Regions from separate parts of the Microbacterium insulae genome, predicted to be linked through region 2. Evidence: predicted binding sites of a transcription regulator. Region 2 holds the regulator's gene; the other holds the start of a gene.
What was found. Region 2 encodes LexA, which represses DNA repair genes until DNA is damaged. Its sites were predicted from a motif close to TCGAACANNTGTTCGA; they were not measured.
Positions count from the first base shown of each region.

Region 1: a site for LexA is predicted at 3,883-3,898, ahead of ACFQ0P_RS16010 (HNH endonuclease signature motif containing protein). Genes of this name have one in related genera too.

Region 1 covers NZ_JBHTII010000002.1:695,799-706,624, forward strand. The annotation lists gene ACFQ0P_RS15985 (nitroreductase/quinone reductase family protein) at 1-400, opposite strand, end outside; gene ACFQ0P_RS15990 (SIMPL domain-containing protein) at 459-1,130, shown strand; gene smpB (SsrA-binding protein SmpB) at 1,152-1,628, opposite strand; gene ftsX (permease-like cell division protein FtsX) at 1,732-2,646, opposite strand; gene ftsE (cell division ATP-binding protein FtsE) at 2,643-3,761, opposite strand; gene ACFQ0P_RS16010 (HNH endonuclease signature motif containing protein) at 3,910-5,298, shown strand; gene prfB (peptide chain release factor 2) at 5,322-6,434, opposite strand; gene ACFQ0P_RS16020 (MFS transporter) at 6,455-7,768, shown strand; gene ACFQ0P_RS16025 (hypothetical protein) at 7,765-8,103, shown strand; gene ACFQ0P_RS16030 (CsbD family protein) at 8,378-8,548, shown strand; gene ACFQ0P_RS16035 (DUF5979 domain-containing protein) at 8,762-10,465, shown strand; gene ACFQ0P_RS16040 (pilus assembly protein TadG-related protein) at 10,477-10,826, opposite strand, start outside.
Region 2 covers NZ_JBHTII010000001.1:22,952-33,777, reverse strand. The annotation lists gene metE (5-methyltetrahydropteroyltriglutamate--homocysteine S-methyltransferase) at 1-1,073, shown strand, start outside; gene ACFQ0P_RS00165 (hypothetical protein) at 1,070-2,551, opposite strand; gene lexA (transcriptional repressor LexA) at 2,622-3,302, opposite strand; gene ACFQ0P_RS00155 (LysM peptidoglycan-binding domain-containing protein) at 3,574-3,960, shown strand; gene ACFQ0P_RS00150 (histidinol-phosphate transaminase) at 3,975-5,069, shown strand; gene hisB (imidazoleglycerol-phosphate dehydratase HisB) at 5,066-5,674, shown strand; gene hisH (imidazole glycerol phosphate synthase subunit HisH) at 5,671-6,321, shown strand; gene priA (bifunctional 1-(5-phosphoribosyl)-5-((5-phosphoribosylamino)methylideneamino)imidazole-4-carboxamide isomerase/phosphoribosylanthranilate isomerase PriA) at 6,374-7,120, shown strand; gene ACFQ0P_RS00130 (SseB family protein) at 7,104-7,871, shown strand; gene ACFQ0P_RS00125 (pyridoxal phosphate-dependent decarboxylase family protein) at 7,985-9,385, shown strand; gene ACFQ0P_RS00120 (DUF1844 domain-containing protein) at 9,382-9,774, opposite strand; gene infC (translation initiation factor IF-3) at 9,985-10,656, shown strand; gene rpmI (50S ribosomal protein L35) at 10,728-10,826, shown strand, end outside.

The DNA.
Region 1 (10,826 bases), on a different contig from region 2:
CACCCTCCAGCCCCCGGAACACGTCCCACAGTCGCTCGCGCTCGGCCCCGGCGGCGCGGCGGGCGCGGACGCGCCGCTCCCCGCCAGGCAGGTCCACCCGAGCCTCGGGGTGGGCCTGGAGGTTGAGCCACCACGCCGGCGGCGGCTCGTCCCAGCCGTTCATCGCCATCGTGACGAGATCGGGCCCGTCCTCGAAGTAGGCGACGATGGCCACGCGCTCCTTGCCCGTGCGGCGTCCCACGGTGTGCAGGCGCATCATGCCGTAGACGGTGTCGGTCGGTCGCCGCAGACCGAACCGTCCGCCGGTGACGCGGTACAGCGCCCGGTGCACGACCCACGCGGTGCGGATGAACCAGCGCGGCGGGATGCGGGCACTCGAAGCGCGCGGCGACTCGGTCACGCTCAGCATCCTTCCCGGGTACCCCTCGCTGTCGCAACGGCGAAGTAGAGTCGGCGGCATGAGCGAAGTCGTCATCACGGTCCGCGGCGAGCACGAGGCGCGCATCGCGCCCGAGCGCGCGCTCGCACACCTCACGATCCGCGCCGAGGGGCCCGAGCGCGGGGCGGTGGTGGAACGCATGGCCGCCTACAGCGAGCCGGTGCGCGAAGACCTGACGGCCCGCTCCGCGGCGGGAACGGTCGCCGAGTGGACGAGCCAGCGCGTGTCGGTGTGGTCGGAGCGTCCGTGGAGCGCCGACGGCAAGCGACTTGCGCCCGTGCACTACGCGACGGTCGACTTCACCGCGACGTTCACCGACTTCACGGTGCTGTCGTGGTGGGCAGGCGAAGTCGCCGAGCGCGAGGGCGTGCAGCTGGGGTGGATCGAGTGGCAGCTGACGCCCGAGACACGGGCCGCGGTCGAGCGCGAGGTCGCGGCCGGCGCCGTGGGAGTCGCCGTCACCCGCGCCAACGCGTATGCCGGTGCGCTCGGGCTGGCGTCGGTCACCCCGCTCGAGGTCGCCGACGTCGGACTGCTCGCCCGCAACGATCCCCCGCAGCCCGCGCCGCGCATGCTCATGGCCAAGGCCGAGTTCGCCGACGCCGGCATGGGCGGCGGGCCCTCGGTGCAGCTTCAGCCCGACGACATCGTCGTCACCGCTGCGGTCGAGGCGCGGTTCACGGCCCGGTAGCGGGCGGTCGCGGCATCCGCTCTACTCCCCCAGGCGGTTGCGCGTGCGCATCGCGCGCTCGGCCTCGCGCTTGTCCTCGCGCTCGCGGATCGTCTGGCGCTTCTCGTACTCGCGCTTGCCCTTGGCGACCGCGATCTCGACCTTGGCGCGACCGTCGTTGAAGTAGAGCTTGAGGGGAACGAGCGTGTACCCGCCCGCAGCGACGGCGTGGGAGAGCTTGATGATCTCGTCCTTGTGAAGCAGCAGCTTGCGGATGCGCTTGGACGCGTGGTTGGTCCAGTGCCCCTGCGAGTACTCCGGGATGTGGACGGCGTCGAGGAACGCCTCGCCGTTCGCGATGTAGGCATAGCCGTCCGAGATGTTCGCTCGACCCTGTCGCAGCGACTTCACTTCGGTTCCGGTCAGCACCAGGCCGGCCTCGTACGTCTTCTCGATCGTGTACTCGTGGCGCGCGCGACGATTGGTCGCGACGACCTTCTCCCCGCGTTCCCTGGGCATGATCGCTCCGTTTCCGGTTGCTGAGCTTGTCGAACCACCGTGCGGGCGCACGGCAGCCTTTCAGTCTACCCCCGGCGACGCGCGCGGCGCGAAGCGGGGTCGGTCAGGCGCGCAGCCAGCGGCGGATCGCGAAGCTCGCCGAAAGCCCCGCGAGCACCACGCCGATCACGATGAGCACCGGCACGACGATCCACGCGTCCGCGACACTCACCCAGGTCGTGACGAACTCCACCCGACCGCGCAGGTACTGATCGACGCCGAAGTGGACCCCGGCGAGCACCGCCGCGCTCGCGAGGAGCGAGCCGATCAGCGCGGCGAAAACGCCCTCCAGCACGAACGGCGTCTGGATGAAGCGATTGGATGCTCCGACCAGGCGCATGATCCCCAGCTCACGCCGTCGCGCATAGGCCGAGAGCCGGATGGTCGTGGCGATCAGGAGGACGGCCGCGATGAGCATCAGGGCGGCGATGCCGACCGCGATGTAGGTCGCGACGGTGAGGGCGGAGAAGAGCGGCTCGAGATACTGCAGCTGGTCCTGCACCTCCTCGACACCATCGGTTCCGCCGAACGCCTCGATGATGACGTCGGACTGATTCTGGTCGATGAGGTTGATCCAGAACGTCTCGTTAAGCTGGTCGGGAGTGATGACGCTCGCGTAGTCCTCGCCGAGCAACTCGATGACGTTCTGATACGCCTCCTCGCTGTCCTCGAATCGGACGTCGCGGATGAGCGGCGCCAGCGCGGGACCTTCGAGCTTCTCCTGGACGGCCGCGAGCTGCTCCTCCGATGCCACGCCGTCCGTGCACGTCGGCGCCTGCGAGATCGCCGTGCACATGTAGATGGCGACCTGGGCCCGGTCGACCCAGAAATCCTTCATCGTCGCGATCTGCATCTGCATGAGGATCGCCGCCCCGACGAACGTCAGCGACACGAACGTCACGAGTACGACCGAGACGACCATCGACGCGTTGCGCCTCAGTCCGGAGAAGGCCTCGCCCAGGATCAGTCCGGCCCTCATGACGTCGGCCCCACTTCGTCGTCATCTCGCCGGTCGAGTCCGAGACGGTCGGCGAGACCGAGTTCGGCGACGTCGACCTCGGGGATGTCGGCGACGGGGATCGGCTGGGTGTGCGAGACGGGCGCCGGCTGGGGTTCGGGGTCGGACTCGGGTTCTCGTTCGGACTCGGGTTCGGGCGCCGTGGGGGTAGGCGGCGCCGGGCGGGGCGGAATGGCCGGAGCGGATGCCTCGGCCGCGGCGTCCGGCGCAGTCGAGGGATCCGTCTCCCGCTCGGCGGGGGCATCCGACGACTCGTCCCTCGTGACGGCAGTCGGGTCGAGCCCGGCCGCCGCGGCGGCGGCCGCTTCGCGCTGGACTTCGAGCACGGCGGTGAGGGCGGCCACGGCTGCCGCGCCGCGCTCCTCCTGGGGGGCGAGGCTCGGCAGGCCCGACGTGTCGCCATAGCCGCCGTGACGTTCGTCGCGGACCATCTCGCCGTGGCGGAGTTCGATGACGCGACGCTGCATCTGGTCGACGAAACCGGCCTCGTGCGTGGCCATGACCACCGTGGTCCCGCCGCCGTTGATGCGCGCGAGCAGCTGCATGATGTCGATGGACGTCGCCGGGTCGAGGTTCCCGGTCGGCTCGTCGGCCAGCAGCACCTGGGGGCGGTTCACGAGAGCGCGTGCGATCGCGACGCGCTGCTGCTCACCACCGGAGAGTTCGTGGGGAAGCCGCTTCTCCTTGCCGTCCAGGCCGACCAGAGCCAGCACCTCGGGCACCGTCTGCTGGATGTACCCGCGCGACGACCCCGTCACCTGGAGCGTGAACGCGACGTTCTGGAAGACCGTCTTCCCCGGCAGCAGCCGGAAGTCCTGGAAGACGGCGCCGATGTGGCGCCGGAAGTACGGCACCTTGCGGTTCGAGAGGGTGCGGAGGTCGCGCCCGAGCACGACCACGCGCCCATCGGACGGCGTCTCTTCGCGCAGCACCATGCGCAGGCAGGAGGACTTCCCCGATCCGGAGGCGCCGACGAGGAACACGAACTCCCCGCGCAGCACCTCGAAGTCGACGTTGTTCAGGGCAGGCTTCGAAGTGCCCTTATAGCGTTTCGTGACGTTCTCGAACCGGATCATGGCCTATCGAGCCTAAGCGGCCGACTGCCGCTCTCCTCCTGCGACACCCTGAGCCGTGCGACCGGGTTCCCGATGCCCCCGCGCGACGCCGCGCCACGAATCCGCGGCGCGACGTTCGATGTCGTAGGTATGTTCTAACGTCATCGCCATGGAACCCGAGCTGATCGACCCGCGTGACATCGTCACCGACGACGAAGATGCGTGGGCTCCCGCGCTGCCCGACGATGTCGATCTCGTCGCAGACGTCGCGAACCTGATGGCGGTCTTGGCCGCCCAGCGGCTCCAGCGAATAGACGACCTGCGGCGCAACGCGCTCGCCGATGGCGGCGCGTACGGAACCGCGATTCCGGCAGTGATCGAGCGCTCCGTCCGGCTGGAGCTCGCGTCCGCCCTGCGCATCACCGAGCATGCCGCAGGGATGCTGCTGGCTCAGGCGGAGGCGCTCGTCGAGCGTTACCCTGCCGCGCTCGACTCGCTCGGTCGGGCGCGGATGACGGAGCGGCACGCACAGGTTCTCGTCGAACTGCTCGAGGGTGCGAGCGAGGCGACGCGGGCTCGCCTGACGACTCGCGCCGTGGAGCTGGCAGAGGAGCTCCCGGTCGGCTCGTTCCGACGCTCATTGCGACGACTGATCGAGGTGGAGGAGTCCGCGACCCTCACCGAACGGCACGAGCGGGCGGTTGAAGATCGACGCGTCCTGGTCGAGCCCGCCGCCGACGGAATGGCTTGGCTGCACGCTCTCCTCCCCGCGGTCGAAGCGCACGCGCTCCACGGGCGGATCACAGCCATGGCGAAAGCGCTGACCGGCAGAGGAGCGGACGACGGGCGCGGCCTTTCCGCTGCTGCCGAGCCTGTCGCACCGTCGGGCAGCGCCGAGCTCGACACCCGCACACTCGACCAGGCGCGCGCCGATGTCCTCTGCGACCTGTTGATCGAGGGTTCGATGGCCGCTCACCCGGGAGTGGTCGCGGGTATTCGTGCGAGTGTCGCCGTGACCGTCCCCGCCCTTGCGCTGCTCGCGCACGACGATGCCGCTCGTCACGCCGAAGGGATCGCCCCGGCAACCGTCGAGGGGCTCGGTCCGGTGCCGCTCGGGGTCGCGAAAGAGCTCTGCGGCGGCGCCGATGAGGGATGGATGCGGGTGCTCACGCACCCCGAGACCGGCATGGTCCTCTCGATCGGTCGCACCCGATACCGACCGCCGGCGTCGCTGCGGCGCCTGGTGCGATGGCGGGCCGACAGGTGCATGGCGCCGGGTTGCGGCATCCCCGCAGACCGATGCCAGATCGATCACAACATCGCCTGGGAGCACGGCGGGTCCACTGCCCTGAACAATCACGCACCCCTGTGTCAGGGGCATCACACGATCAAGCACCACGGAGGCTGGACCATCGAGCAACTCGCCGACGAGGGGGGCGCCCTGCTGTGGACCTCACCGACCGGTCGGCGGTACCTCGTCAGACCTGAACGTCCCGTGTTCGCGTCCGGGCCGACGTTTCGGCCCGGGTCGGGCCGCACGCAGGATGCGCCGTTCTGATCTGCGTCAGCGCACCCGACGCGTCAGTCGTCGTCGTCCTTGCGCTTGCGCCAGCGGATGCCCGCCGAGATGAAGCCGTCGAGGTCGCCGTCGAAGACGATCGCGGGGTTGCCGACCTCGTGGCCGGTGCGGAGATCCTTCACGAGCTGCTGGCCGTAGAGGAAGTACGAGCGCATCTGATCGCCCCAGCTCGCGGTGATGACGCCCGCGAGTTCCTTCTTCTTCGCCGCCTCTTCCTCGCGCTTCTGCAGGAGCAGGCGTGTCTGCAGCACCCGCATCGCGGCGGCGCGGTTCTGGATCTGCGACTTCTCGTTCTGCATCGATACGACGATGCCCGTCGGCAGGTGGGTGATGCGCACCGCGGAGTCCGTCGTGTTGACCGACTGTCCGCCGGGCCCGGACGAGCGGAAGACGTCCACGCGGATGTCGCCCTCGGGGATGTCGACCTCGACGGCCTCCTCCATGACGGGGATGACCTCGACCGCGGCGAACGACGTCTGGCGCTTGTCGGCGGAGCCGAACGGGCTGATCCGCGCGAGGCGGTGTGTTCCCGCCTCGACCGACAGGGTCCCGTACGCGTAAGGAGCGTCGACCTCGAAGGTCGCCGACTTGATCCCCGCGCCCTCGGCGTAGGAGGTGTCCATCACCTTCACGGGATACTTGTGACGCTCGGCCCACCGCAGGTACATGCGCAGGAGCATCTCAGCGAAGTCGGTGGCGTCGTCGCCGCCGGCACCGGAGCGGATCGTCACGACGGCCGAGCGGTCGTCGTACTCGCCGTCCAGGAGCGTCTGCACCTCGAGCTGGCTGATGATGTCCTCGAGCTCGGCGAGCTCGTGCCGCGCCTCCTCGGCGGAGTCCTCGTCGTCCATCTCGTTCGCGAGTTCGACCAGCACGTCGAGGTCATCGAGCCGCTGCTCGATGTCGGCCACGCGCTTGAGCGCCGCCTGACGGTGACTGAGCGTGCTCGTCACTTTCTGCGCCTTCTCGACGTCGTCCCACAGATCGGGGGCGCCCGCCTCCTCGCTGAGTCGCGCGATCTCGCTGGTGAGCGCCTCGACGTCCACGACCGCCTTGATGTCGGCGAACGTGGAGCGCAGGGCCTGGATATCGGCGGACAGATCGAGCTCGAGCATGACACTCCAGACTAACGTGGATGCACGTGAGCGATCGCCCGGACTCCCCCGCCGCCCGGGAAGTGCTGTGGCGCTTCGCCCCGATGATCTACGGCCCGACGGTGCTGTTCGCACTCGGCGAGGGCGCGATCCTCCCCCTGATCCCCGTCATCGCCGCGCAGCTCGGAGCTGACATCGCGACCGCCGCCCTCGTCGCCTCCGCCCTCGTCGTCGGTCAGCTGTGCGGCAACATCCCCGCCGGTTGGGCCGTCGCGCGCATGGGCGAACGACTCACGATGACCGCGGCCGGCATCCTCTCCCTCGGCGGGGTGGTCGCACTCGCCTTCGCGCCTTCGCTCGGCGTGCTCGCGGCATCCGTCTTCCTCATCGGCTTCTGCGCGGCCGCGTTCGGGCTGGCACGCCACTCGTTCATGACCACGCGCGTCCCGCTCGCGTTCCGCGCACGCGCACTGTCACTGCTGGGCGGCACGTTCCGGCTCGGGATGTTCGTCGGCCCGTTCGTCGCGGCGGGGCTCCTCGCCCTGTTCGGCGACGAGCACGCCGCGGTGTGGTTCTTCGGCGTCTGCCTCGTCGCCACGATCCTGCTCGTCCTCTTCGGACCCGATCCCGAGGCGGCGATCGCCCCGCCCGCGCCACGCGCGACGCGCACCGACGACCCGGAGGCGGTCGAGGACACGGGCGAGCCGATCACGGCCTCGCTCCGCGCAGCTCCGACGGTCGACGGCCGGCGCGCCGGGGTGTTCCGCACGATGCGGCACTTCCGCGGCGTGCTGGCGCGGCTCGGGCTGGCCGCGGCATCCCTCGCCGCCGTGCGCTCCGCGCGACAGGTCGTGCTGCCGCTGTGGGGCGTCTCGATCGGGCTCGACGCGCAGACGATCGCCCTCGTGGTCGGCATCTCCGGCGCGATCGACTTCGCCCTCTTCTACGCCAGCGGGCAGGTCATGGACAGGTTCGGACGCCTGTGGGCGGCACTCCCCGCGATGCTGCTGATGGGCACGGGCTTCATCGCCCTCGCGTTCACGCACGACACCCCGCAGAACGCGATGTGGTTCGCGATGTTCTCCGCGGTGCTCGGAGTCGGCAACGGCCTGTCCAGCGGTATCCTGCTCACGCTGGGGGCGGATGTCGCACCCAAGGACGACCCAGCCCCCTTCCTCGGTTCGTGGCGCACGCTCACGGACGCGGGCGGGGCGGTCGCACCGCTCCTGGTGTCGGCGATCGCGGCGGTGTCCACTCTCTCGATCGCGACGGGCGCGATCGGAGCGATCGGACTGCTGGGCGCCGGTGCTTTCGTCCGGTGGGTGCCCCGCTTCATCCCGCGGGTGCGTGGATGACCCCCGCCGACGTCGGACCGCTGCGCTTCTGCCGAAGCCGCAATCTCGGCCGCCGGTGCACCCGGCCTCTCGACCACGCGGGTCTGCACCGCCATCGCACGATCATGTGGACGGATGCCTCGGCCGACCCACCCCGCTGTGTCGGCTCCGGCGCCGCCGCGTCGCCCGCTCCGCGCAGCGCCGACGGTTATCCCCACGGGCGCGCTCTCTGCACGGAGTGCCTGCGGTTCATCCCGCTGGAGGAGGGCCGCATCGCCGAGCACGACACCTCCGACCCCGAAGAGGGGTCGGACGAGGCTGCGCGCCGCCGGGAGTGGTTCAACACCGCCGGATGACCGGACCGCGCCCCATCCTTCGCCCGATGTTTGCCCGGGGCGATGACCGCCCGGGCCGAGGAAGTCGCTAAGTAGTCCTCGTCGCGCTCGCGGCCCGCGCGGGAGGGATGCCGCAGCCGGCCATCCCCGGTCAGGACGACAGGACGCACGAGAACCCGATGCCCCGGAGCATCGCGAGAGCTGACTGAGGGCCGCGGCATCCAGCCCCCGCCTCACTCGGGCGGCGCCCTCGAGGGCTGCCGTCAGTGGATCCTCGCCACCTGGATCACTCCCCATGGGACTCGATGACAAGATCAAGAACGCCGCTCAGGACCTCACCGGCAAGGCCAAGGAGGCCGTCGGCAAGGCCACCGACAACGACAAGCTCGTCGCCGAGGGCAAGGCCGACCAGGTCGAGGCCTCGGCGAAGAAGGCGGCAGAGGACGTGAAGGACACCTTCAAGTAAGGTCCCTCTTCGCGCTGAGCGGGAGCCCGCGGCACCACGGGTGTCGCGGGCTCCCGCGTGAGTCGACCCCGCGCGGCAACATCCGCCGAAGTTTTCCGCCCGCGCGCGTCACGTTTCTCGCCCTGATGGCTCGTACTCACCGTGCGATTGCAAAGGGGAGACATGCAACATCGAAGAGGTACTCGATTCACCGGCTTGGCCGCGGGTGTCATCGTGGGCGTTCTGACCGCGCTGACAGCGGCCGCGGGCGGCCACGCGGCACCGCCGTTCGCGACGGAGGCGACGATCACGGAGCTCGACTTCGTCCAGTCGACCGTCGAGTCCGGCGAACACGCCGAACTCACGGGGACCTGGTCGCTGCCCGACAACCCGACGCCGCCCGCGGGCTTCGTCATCGATCTGCCGCCGGGCCTCGAGGGCGATGCCGACGAGTTCTCGCTCGTCGCGTCGGACGGGGTCACCGAGGTGGGTCGGTGCACGGTCACGGCCACGCAGCTCGTCTGCGACCTGGATGCCGAGTACATCACCGCGAACCCTCGGAACCTCTCCGGCACCTTCAACTTCTGGACCACCGTGACCACCGAGGTCACCGAAACCCAGGAGGTCGTCTTCGACCTCGGCGACGTGTCCGCGGACATCACGGTGACACCCGCGGAAGACACCTGCGCGCCGAACTGCGAGTTCGACGGCGTCGTCAACTACAAGGGCGGCACCTACGACGCCGAGACCGGCACGATCGAGTGGGTCGTCGGCGTCAAGGCACCGCCGGGAGGAATGGTCGGAGGCGAGACGGTAACGGTGGTCGACACTCCCGGCCCCGGCCAGGAGATCCTGCCGGGAACCACCGTGCGGCACGCGAACGCCGTGGGGATCGGGCCGACGGGCGAACCCAGTCCTGTCGGCTGGCGGCCGAAGCCGGCCGACACCTACACGGTCTCGCCCGACGGATCGACCGTCACCTTCGTCAGCGAGCCGGGCTACTTCTACAAGGTCCTGTACACGACGCGCGTCACCGACGGCGGCGTCGCCCGGACGTACACCAACGACGCCGAGGTCGCTATCGAGGGTCAGCGCACCGTCACCGTCTCGGGCGAGGTCGTGCGGCGCGGCGGCGGCGGCACCGGCGGGGGCGAACCCGTCGGCCGCTTCTCCGTGACCAAGGACGTCGTCTGGCACAGCGAACCGGTCGACATCGCGTTCACCGGCACGTTCACCGTGACCGACCCGCAGGGCACGACCCACTCGGGACAGTTCGAGGTGTCTGACGGCACGACTTGGACGAGCGAGGCCTTCCCCGCCGGCTCGATCGTCCACCTGGAGGAGGTCCTGCCCACGGAGCCATCGAGCATCGCGTGGGCCGATCCCGTCTTCTCGGTGAACGACTTCGCGATCCCGAATGCCACGGTGGCGACGGTCGAGCTGACGAATGAGGCCCGCCTCGCCACCGGAGTGTTCTCGGCGTCGAAGGAGCTCTCCGGCTCGGGCGCGCAGCTCGTGCCGTCCGACGCGACGTTCCTCCTCGACTACACGTACCCGGCCGGACCGGGCTACGAAGCAGGCGGAGGGACCCTCGAACTGCCGGCGGACGGCACCGCCGTCACTTCGCCGCCGCTCCCTGTCGGGGCGGTCGTCACCCTCGCCGAGCGCTCGCCTGATCCGGTGACCGGCGCGGCGTGGGGTGCACCGCACCTGTCGACCGAGTCGCTGGTGGTCTCCGCCGACGTCGAGGTCACGGTGACCGTCACCAACCCGATCATCTCGACGCCGCCCACTCCCCTGGCGGTCGACGGGCCCCCGTCGCTCGCGTCGACGGGCGGCGACGGCAGCGCCGTTGCCGCGATCTCGGTGGCCGGGCTCCTCCTCGTCGCCGTCGGCGTCCTCACGCAGCTGCGTCGCCGGCGCAGCAGGGTGTCGTAGCGCCCGAGCCGTCAGCGCAGGGCGGTGCGGCTCGTGGCGGTCGCCTCGAGATCCACGCCGCCCGGCACGAAGAGCGCGAAGATCGGTGGATGCCACGACCCGGCGACGGTCACCCGGGCCGAGACGCCGTCCGGGGTCGTGGCATCCACCAACACGGCATCGCCGCCGACCTCGGCGACGAGCTCCTCGGCCTGCTCCCGGACACTCGTCGTCGTGAGGATGGCGACCGCCTCCTCGCCTCGGACATCGAAGACGAAGCCGTCCGCTGCCGCGAGAGCGGCGGCATCCGCCACGGAGTCGAGCCGCTTCTGCGCGAGGTACAGGCTCGTCGCGTCGACGCAGACGAACACGACGGCGAGCG
Region 2 (10,826 bases):
AGGCGGACTTCTCGCGGGTCGATTATGCCGCGCGCGTGGCCGCACAGCAGGAGGCGCTCGGCCTGCCCGTGCTCCCGACGACGACGATCGGCTCGTTCCCGCAGACCGGCGACATCCGCCGTGCCCGCGCGCGCCATGGGAAGGGCGAGATCACGACGGAGGAGTACGAGCAGTTCCTCCGCGACGAGATCGCCCGCGTGGTGACGCTCCAGGAGGACCTCGGTCTCGACGTCCTCGTGCACGGCGAGGCGGAGCGCAACGACATGGTGCAGTACTTCGCCGAGAACCTCGACGGGTTCGAAGTGACCCAGAACGGCTGGGTGCAGTCGTACGGCTCCCGCGCCACCCGGCCGTCGATCCTGTGGGGCGATGTGTCGCGTCCGGCGCCCATCACGGTGGCCTGGTCGGCCTTCGCGCAGTCGCTGACCGAGAAGCCGATGAAGGGGATGCTCACCGGACCGGTCACGATCCTGGCGTGGTCGTTCGTGCGCGACGACCAGCCGCTCGCCGACACGGCGAACCAGGTGGCGCTCGCCCTGCGCGACGAGATCGCCGACCTGGAGGCCGCCGGAATCGGCGTGATCCAGGTCGACGAGCCCGCACTCCGCGAGCTGCTGCCGCTGAAGCGGAACGACCAGCCGTCGTACCTCGAGTGGTCGGTCGGCTCGTTCCGTCTCGCCACCGCCGGGGCGGCGGAGTCCACCCAGGTCCACACCCACCTGTGCTACTCCGAGTTCGACGTCGTCATCGACGCGATCGCGGCTCTCGACGCCGATGTGACGTCGATCGAGGCGGCCCGAAGCCGCGGAGAGGTCATCGGGGACATCGCCGCGTCCGGGTTCACGCACGGTGTCGGCCCGGGTGTGTACGACATCCACTCGCCGCGCGTGCCGTCGGTCGCCGAGGTCGCGGATCTGCTGGACCGCGCCGCCACCGAGCTCCCCCTCCGGCAGGTGTGGGTCAACCCGGACTGCGGGCTCAAGACGCGCGGCTACGACGAGACCGTCGCGTCGCTGCGCAACATCATCGAGGCGACGCGGTCGATCCGCGACAAGGTCGGGGCGACCGTCTAGCGCTTCGGGCCCTTCTTCGCGGGGGCGGATGCCGCGGCCCCGGTGGCCGCGGCATCCGGCGTTCCGGCGGGCACGACCTCGTCTGCGGCCACCGTCTCGCCGGCGAGCACGAGGGCGTCCGCGTCGTCCGTGTCGACGATCTCGGACGCCTCCGCCTCGGCGCGCTCCTCCGCGCGTCGCTGCAGGATCTCCAGCAGCCACGCGACCACGAAGGCCACCACGATCACGAGCACCAGGTCGCCGAAGGACAGCGGGCGCAGAGCGAAGAGCCACAGCACGGCCAGCACGGCGATCACGGTGCGCACGAGCACCTTGTAGCGGGCGAGCCACGCACCGAATCCGCCGGTGTCCATGCCGCGAGCGGCCAGCTGCCGGCGCGCCGAGGCGTTGAGGCCGCCGACCGCGTCGCGGGTGGTCCGGGCGGCCGTCGACCTGCCCATGGCCCAGCCGAGCAGGGCGATGAAGACGCCGAGGACGCACAGCACGACGGCGGTGTGGGTCATGGCCCCGACCAGCTGGCTGTAGATCACGTCGAGCGCTGACGGGGAGAGCCCGAGGTCTCCCGCGACGATCCCCATCGCGGTGCTGCCGATGGAGAGGGTCGCGGCGAGCGCTCCCGCGCCGACCGCGATGCCCAGGCCGGTGCCCAGGACGGCGACGCTGCGGCGGCGGGCGAGCGCGATGCCGAGGCCGAACAGCGCGAGGGTGATGACGGGAATCCACCAGCCGAGAGTGGTGGCGAGCGCGTACGCGGTCCGGATGGCGGCGAGGTTGTCGCCCTCGCCGATGATCACGACGCGATCGATGGCCGGGATCAGCTGGGCGGCGCTGATCCCGCGGTCCACCAGTCGCTGCTTCACGTTGTCGACGATGGCACCCAGCTGGATGCCGACACCCTCGTCCGTGCGGACGACGAGACCGCCGCCGTCGGACGTCGCGGCCGTGGTGAGGGCGCGGTGCGCCGCGCGCGTCGCCGTCGCCCAGACGTCGGCGAAGGCATCCGATTCCACCACCCGCGTGACCGCGCCGCTCACGAGGTTCTCCAGGCCGTCGGCGGCCGGCTGCTGCAGGAGCGCGAGGGCCTGGGCGGCGCGCGGCGGGAAGCCGTCGATCGAGGTGATGCCGTCGAAGACGTTGGCGGTTAGCTGATCGAAGTCCACCTGGGCCGAGATCGCCTCCATCGTCTCGTCGATGATCATCGCCTGGACGGCGGTGTCGTCTACGAGGGGTGCGAGCGTGGAGACGAACGCGTCCTCCTCGACGAGCTGGACCCGCGCCCACGCCGACACGATCGACACGGGCACCAGGATCGCCGCCACGACGATGCAGATCGCGGAGACCGCCGCTCGCCAGCGTCCCCCGGTGACCGGTGGTGTCTGCGCGGGGGCGGCTCCGGCGGACAGCCGGGCATTCTCTGACTCCAGCTCGCGGATACGCGCGGCGAGGGCATGGGCGTCCTGGGTGTCGATGTCGCTCATGGCGACATTCTGCCCATCTTGCGTACGCGCGCGGGAAGATTCACCCGCGGCGGGTGATCGCCCGTGCCGTTCAGACGGCGCGGAGAACGGCGACCACCTTGCCCAGCACGACGGCCTCGTCGCCGAGGATCGGCTCGAAGGCGGAGTTGCGGGGCAGGAGCCACGTGTGACCGTCGCGCTGGCGGAAGGTCTTGACGGTCGCCTCGCCGTCGAGCATCGCCGCGACGATCTCGCCGTTCTGGGCGTCGGGCTGCGAGCGGACGACGACCCAGTCGCCGTCGCAGATGGCGGCGTCGATCATCGAGTCGCCCGACACCTTGAGCATGAACAGGTCGCCTTTCCCGACGAGCTGACGGGGGAGGGGGAAGATCTCCTCCACCTGCTGCTCGGCGGTGATGGGCACGCCTGCGGCGATCCTTCCGACGAGGGGCACCAGAGCTGCGTCGCCCACCGACGGGGCGGAGTCCGCCGGGCTCTCCGTCGCCACCCCCGGGAGATCGATGAGCACCTCCATCGCACGCGTCTTTCCCGCGTCGCGCCGGAGATACCCGCTCAGCTCGAGCTGATTGAGCTGGTGCGTCACGCTCGACAGCGACTTGAGGCCGACGGCATCGCCGATCTCGCGCATGCTCGGCGGATAGCCGTGACGGACGATCGAGCGCTGGATGACCTCGAGGATCGCGCGCTGCTTGTCGCTCAGGCTCTTGCGGCGACGCGTCTGCGGTCGCTCGCGCCCGGGGGCGTCGCTCATGTCCGGCTCCTGTCTCGCCGCCTCCCGGCGGCGCGGGGAGTGCAGCGGTCTTCGAATGTCGGAGGCCCGTGGTGGGGTACTCGTATCGAAACCGTATCCGGCTTCGTGGTCCGAACGGGGCAGCTTCACCGCGTGTCGCGTTCGACGATCACTCACCGTATCCGGCTGTTGACATCGTAGAACATCGAAGATAACTTCGGTACAGAGGTTCGCATCCCCCGCTCCCGGCCGAGCGGCGGATGCGAACCTCCCCCCACCAGGAGGAGCAGAAATGACCGCGATCGGCATCACGACCCCGTCGTTCGGCACCCGCGCATTCGCAGGGGAGCGTCATCGCACGCGCCTGCGCCTGACCGTGCGCGGACGCCGCGTCCTGGCGTCGCTCGCCGCGCTGCCGGCGGTCATCGCGATCGCCCTCGCCCTCGTCTCCGGCGGCACGGCGCTCGCTTCGCGCGAAGACGGTGCGGTAGCGGGGAGCTTCGAGACCGTGACGGTGTCCCACGGCGATTCGCTGTGGTCGATCGCCGAAGCGGTGGCGCCCCAGGCCGATCCGCGCGACGTCGTCGATGCGATCGTCCGTCTCAACGCACTCGACGGAGTGACGGTGCAGGCGGGTCAGAGCATCGCGATCCCCGCGGAGTACGCGTCGCAGCGCTGACGACGCGCTCTACCATGGGAGGGGTGAGTCCCCGCCTCGAAGACCTGCCCTTACGCGACGATCTCCGCGGAATGACGCCGTACGGCGCACCGCAGGCTCCGCTTCCGGTCGCCCTGAACGTGAACGAGAACACCCATCCCGTTCCGCAGGACGTCGCCGACGACATCCTGGACGCCGTCGCACTCGCCCTGCGCGAGGTGAACCGCTACCCCGACCGCGAGTTCACGGAGCTCCGCGAAGGATTCGCCGCCTACCTCGGGCACGGCCTGACGCGTGACCAGATCTGGGCGGCGAACGGCTCGAACGAGGTCCTCCAGCATGTGCTCCAGGCGTTCGGCGGTCCGGGGCGCACGGCGTTCGGCTTCGCGCCCACCTATTCGATGTACCCCCTGCTGACCCGCGCGACCGGGGCCGAATGGATCGCCGGCGGGCGGGGGGTGGACTACACGATCCGGGCCGACGACGCGGCGGCGCAGGTGGCGGATGCCGCGCCCGACGTCGTGTTCCTGTGCTCTCCGAACAACCCCACCGGCACGCCCCTCGGCCTCGACGTCATCGAGGCGGTCTACGACGCCGCGCCGGGCGTCGTCGTGGTCGACGAGGCGTACTTCGAGTTCGCGCCCCGTGACGAGCGGTCGGCCCTCACGATGCTCCCCGGCCGGGAGCGCCTCGTCGTGTCGCGCACGATGAGCAAGGCCTTCGCGTTCGCCGGTGCCCGCGTGGGGTATCTCGCCGCCGATCCGGCGCTCATCGACGCGCTGCGCCTCGTGCGCCTGCCCTATCACCTGAGCGCGCTCACGCAGGCTGCGGCATCCGCTGCCCTTCGCCACGCCCCCACGATGCTGCGCATGGTCGATGAGATCGTCGGCCAGCGGGATCGCATCTCGGCCACCGTGGAGGCCCTGGGATACACCCCCCACGAGTCCTGGACGAACTTCGTCCTCTTCGGGGGCGTCGACAACCCGTCGTCGACGTGGCAGGCCCTCTACGACCGAGGAGTGCTCATCCGCGACGTCGGCATCCCGCACCACCTGCGCGTGACCGCGGGCACCGAGGACGAGACGACGGCGTTCCTGGACGCGCTCGCCTCGATAGGATCGGACGCATGAGCGCCGCCCCGCGTACCGCGTCCCTCCGCCGGGCGACGAGCGAATCGACCGTCGAGCTCGAGCTCGACCTCGACGGAGCGGGTCGGAGCCGCATCGACACGACGGTTCCCTTCTTCGACCACATGCTGACGGCGTTCGCGAAGCACTCGCTGACCGATCTCACGGTCCGCGCCTCGGGCGACACCGACATCGACGCGCACCACACCGTCGAGGACATCTCGATCGTCCTGGGCCAGGCGATCCGCGAGGCGCTCGGCGACAAATCCGGCATCTCGCGGTACGGCGACGCGCTGGTCCCGCTGGACGAAGCGCTCGCGCAGGCCGTGGTCGACATCAGCGGTCGGCCGTACCTCGTCCACACCGGTGAGCCCGCAGGCTTCGAGCACCACCTGATCGGCGGCCACTTCACGGGGTCGCTCGTGCGACACACCTTCGAGGCCATCTCGTTCCACGCGGCGCTCACCGTGCACGTGCGGCTGCTCGCCGGTCGTGATCCGCACCACATCGCCGAAGCGGAGTACAAGGCGTTCGCGCGCGCCTTCCGGAAGGCGAAGGCGCTCGATCCGCTCGTCGACGGCATCCCCAGCACGAAGGGCGCTCTGTGAGCTCCAGACCCGTCGTCGCCGTCCTGGATTACGGGTCCGGCAACGTCCACTCGGCGGTCAAAGCCCTCGACGCCGCGGGTGCCGATGCGCGGCTGACCTCCGATCGCACGCTCATCCGAGATGCCGATGGTCTCGTCGTCCCGGGGGTCGGGGCGTTCCGCGCCGTCATGGAGTCGCTGCGGTCCATCCGCGGCGGCGAGCTCATCGGACGCCGGCTGGCCGGCGGACGCCCGGTGCTCGGGATCTGCGTCGGCATGCAGGTCCTGTTCGAGCGCGGCGTCGAGCGGGGTGTCGACACGGAGGGACTGGCGGAGTGGCCGGGCGCCGTCACCGAACTCGACGCTCCGGTTCTGCCTCACATGGGCTGGAACACCGTCGAGCCGGGTGAGGGGTCCCGCCTGTTCCGAGGCCTCGAGCACGAGCGCTTCTACTTCGTCCACTCGTTCGGAGCGCAGCAGTGGGCCCTCGACGTCCAGGCCCCGTTCCCGCAGCCCGTTCTCACGTGGTGCACCTACGGGCAGCCTTTCCTCGCTGCCGTCGAGAACGGGCCTCTCTCCGCGACGCAGTTCCACCCCGAGAAGTCGGGGGATGCCGGCATCCGACTTCTCGCGAATTGGATCGACGGCCTCGCCGGGGATACCCTCTGAGATCGTGCCGTCGGCGGGAGCGCCGTCCCGAGACCTTTCCGCACGAGGAGCCATGAACGATTTCGCCTCAACGCCCGAACTGATCCTGCTTCCCGCGGTCGACGTCGCCGACGGCAAGGCCGTCCGCCTCACCCAGGGAGAGGCCGGAACCGAGACGAGCTACGGCGACCCCGTCGACGCGGCACTGGACTTCGCGCGGCAGGGCGCCCGGTGGATCCACCTCGTCGACCTCGACGCGGCGTTCGGCCGCGGCTCGAACGCGGGCATCATGCGCAAGGTCATCAAGCAGGTCCGCGGGGTCCAGGTGGAGCTGTCCGGCGGCATCCGCGACGATCGCACGCTCCAGGCCGCGCTCGAGAGCGGTGCCGCGCGCATCAACCTCGGCACCGCCGCGCTCGAGAACCCGGAGTGGGCCGCCGACGTGATCGGCCGCTACGGCGACGTGATCGCCGTGGGGCTGGACGTGCGCGGCACGACTTTGGCCGCGCGCGGATGGACCCGCGAAGGCGGCGATCTGTGGACCGTGCTCGACCGCCTGGAGTCGGCGGGCTGCAGCCGCTACGTCGTCACCGACGTGACCAAGGACGGCACGCTCCAGGGTCCCAACGTCGAGCTGCTCCGCGAGATGACCGCCCGCACTCCCAAGCCGATCGTCGCCTCGGGCGGCGTGTCGAGCCTGGATGACATCGCGGCGCTGCGCGAGCTCGTGCCGCTCGGCGTCGAGGGCGCGATCGTGGGCAAGGCCCTCTATGCGGGCGCCTTCACGCTCGCCGAGGCACTGGATGTCGCCGGACACTGATCCCGGCTCCGACTCGGCCGGAGTGCCGTGGGAGGGGCGCAGCTTCCACGCCAATCCGCACGCCGGCGATGACGGGTCGGCCGACCCCGCGCTCCTGGCGGCCCTCACGCGGTTCCGGGCGGGGGAGGGCAGCCAGGTCGAGGTCGTCGAGGCCTATCGGTCCGCGCGCCTGCTCATCCCGCTCCTCGCCGAGAAGGGCGACGAAGGCGTCGGCGCCCACGGGCTCGCGGTCGACAAGACCCAGGAGCTGTCGATCGTGACCGTCGCGGCGCCCGACGGACGACGGGTCCTCCCGGTTTTCACGTCGGTGGACGCCATGCAGCGATGGGATGCCTCGGCCCGTCCGGTTCCGGCCGAGGGCGTGCGCACGGCGGCCGCGGCATCCGCCGACGACACCGATCTCATCGTCATCGATCCGGGGTCTCCCACCGAGTTCGTGCTCCGGCGGCCCGCGCTGTGGGCGATGGCCCAGGGGCAGCCGTGGGAGCCGAGCTTCCTCTCGCCTGACGTGTTCGCCGGGCTCCAGGCGAGCATCGGCGGCGAGCTGGCGGTGATCGATCTCTCCGTCGAGGCGGGGGACCCGGATGCGCGCCTGCGGGGGCCGGAGCTCGTCGTCCGCCTCCAGCTGATCCACGGCCTCGCGCAGGCGGAGCTCGACGCCGTCCTGTCGCGGCTGGCCACGCGCTGGGCGGCGGACGACCGTATCGCGGTGCTCGTCGACTCGCTCGCCGTCAAGCTCCTGCGCGCCTGACACGTATTCCGCGGCGGCTCCCGCCCCTCGTGTGGTGCAGGCCGCAGATCGCCCGGCGGCCTCTTGCCCGAGTCCGCGCGGAGGCGGAGGATCACCACGGTGGAGGGGGAGTCATGGACACCGCGATGAAGCAGCAGTACCGCGACGCGCTCGAGGTCGCGCACCGCCACGCCCTCGAGTGGATCGAGTCGCTCGACGAGCGCCCGATCCGTCCCGAGCTCGATGTCGACGGGGTTCTCGCGCGCCTGCGACCTGAGCTCCCGGACACCGAATCGGATGCCGCGGCCGTGGTGGAGGAACTGGCCGAGGCATCCGCGCCCGGTCTCATGGCGATGGGCTCCTCGCGCTTCTACGGCTTCGTGATCGGCGGTGCGCACCCCGCGTCGCTCGGTGCCGACTGGCTGGTGTCGGCGTGGGACCAGAACACAGGCTCCCGTCAGCCGACGCCGGCGACCGCCGCGCTCGAGGAGGTGGCGGCGCAGTGGCTGCTCGCCATCCTGGGGCTGCCGAACGCAAGTGGCGTGGGGTTCGCGACCGGCGCGACGATGGCCAACACGTCGTGTCTCATCGTGGCGCGTGATGCGCTGCTGCGGCGAGCGGGCGCCGATCCGCTCGCGGGTCTCCAGGCGGGTCCGCCGCTGCGCTTCCTCGCGGGCGACGCCGTCCACACCTCCGTCGTGCTGGGCGGACGACTGGCGGGCCTCGGTGAGCCGCGGACCGTCGGCGCGGACGACCAGGGGCGCATCGACCTCGCCGGGCTCCAGCGCACCCTCGCGGCGGAGGACACCCCGGCGATCGTCGCGCTGCAGGCGGGCGACGTGCACTCGGGTGCTTTCGACGACTTCGGCGCCGCGATCGCCGTCGCGCACGATGCCGGCGCGTGGGTGCACGTCGACGGGGCGTTCGGGCTGTGGGCCGCGGCGAGCCCGCGGCTGCGCCACCTCACGACAGGCGTCGACGCCGCCGATTCGTGGGCGACCGACGCGCACAAGACTCTCAACGTGCCGTACGACTGCGGCGTGGCGATCGTGCGGGACGAAGCGGCGATGACCGCGGCACTCGGCGCTCACGCCGCGTACCTTCCGTCGGTCGAGGCGGTCTCGGACCCCTATGACCGCGTGGTCGAGCTGTCGCGGCGGGCGCGAGGGGTGCCGGTGTGGGCGGCGCTGCGGGCGCTCGGGCGCTCCGGGGTCGCGCGGCTGGTCGAAGGGCTGGCGGATGCCGCGACCGCTCTCGCCGAAGGCTTCCGGGCGATTCCGGGGCTCGAGGTCGTCAACGATGTCGTCTTCACACAGGTCTGCCTGGCCGCGCGTGATGGTGTCGAGACGGCGGCTCTCGGCGACTGGCTGCGTGCGGAGGGCACGGTGTGGGCGTCGTCATCGACCTGGCGCGGCCGCACGGTGGTGCGCTTCGCCGTGAGCAACTTCGCCACGGACGCCGAGGCCGTGCGCCGGACGGTCGACGCCGTGGCTCGCGGCGCGGCCGCGCTCGGCATCCGCGACGCGGTCTCCTAGGTGACCGGTCCTGTCCACTTCTCACCGGGGCCCTTGCCGATCGGGTCGGGAATGACCGACGCCTCGCGGAAGGCCAGCTGAAGCGACCGGAGCCCATCGCGGAGCGAGCGGGCGTGCATGTCGCTGATCTCGGGCGCGCCCGCCGTGATCAGCCCCGCGAGGGCGTTGATGAGCTTGCGCGCCTCATCGAGATCGGTCTGCGTGGCGGGGTCGTCCGCCAGGCCCACCTTGACCGCGGCGGCGCTCATGAGGTGGACTGCGGAGGTCGTGATGACCTCGACCGCGGGGACGTCGGCGATGTCGCGGCTCGCCGCCGCGGCGGCGCGCTCCTGCTCCTCCCAGCGGGCGTGGCGGTCGTCGTCGGCGGGCGGAATCGTGGTCACGCGCATCTCTCTGCTAGACTTGTGCGGATTCCGGTGCGATCTGTGCCGGACCGAAAGAGGATTACATCCCACCCGCGCTTGCCGCTCCAGGCTACCGGGTCACGCACTCCGCCCCGTCCGCTCTGCGGCCGGGGTAGCCGCTGAAGAGCGGGAACCGGGTGCACGAGCCGGCGCTCGAAAGCCCGGCCGGGTGGAATGAATGCTCTTCCGCCCGCGATGCTCCCGTGTCGCGGTGATCACCAGCCGCAACCCAAGGAGTTCCGCATCAGCGATCCCCGCACCAACGACCGCATCCGCGTCCCCGAGGTCCGCCTCGTCGGACCCGCGGGTGAGCAGGTCGGCGTCGTCCGCATCGAGGTGGCGCTGCGCCTGGCCCAGGAGGCCGACCTCGATCTCGTCGAGGTGGCCCCCAACTCGAAGCCTCCCGTGGTCAAGATCATGGACTACGGCAAGTTCAAGTACGAGGCTGCGCAGAAGGCCAAGGAAGCGCGTCGCAATCAGGCGAACACCGTCCTCAAGGAGGTCCGGTTCCGTCTGAAGATCGAGGCCCACGACTACATCACCAAGCTCAAGCGCGCCGAGGGATTCCTCAAGGCGGGCGACAAGGTCAAGGCGATGATCCTCTTCCGCGGTCGCGAGCAGTCGCGTCCCGAGCAGGGTGTTCGCCTCCTCCGCAAGTTCGCCGAGGACGTCGCCGAGTTCGGCACCGTCGAGTCGAACCCGACGATCGACGGACGCAACATGGTCATGGTGGTCGCCCCGCACAAGAACAAGTCCGAGGTGAAGACCGAGCAGAACGCTCAGCGCGCCGCGAACAAGGAGGCCGCGCGATCCGCCCGCACCGGGGCGGCTCCCGAAGCCGAGGCAGAGCCGGCATCCGCCGAGTAAGCCCCCACAGACTCCCGCACCGCGGGACACCGACTCCCGCCTGAGCGGGATGTGAAACGAAGGAAGAAGAGATGCCGAAGCAGAAGACCCACTCGGGCGCCAAGAAGCGCTTCAAGGTCACCGGCAGCGGAAAGCTCATGAAGCAGCAGGCGAACCTTCGCCACAACTTC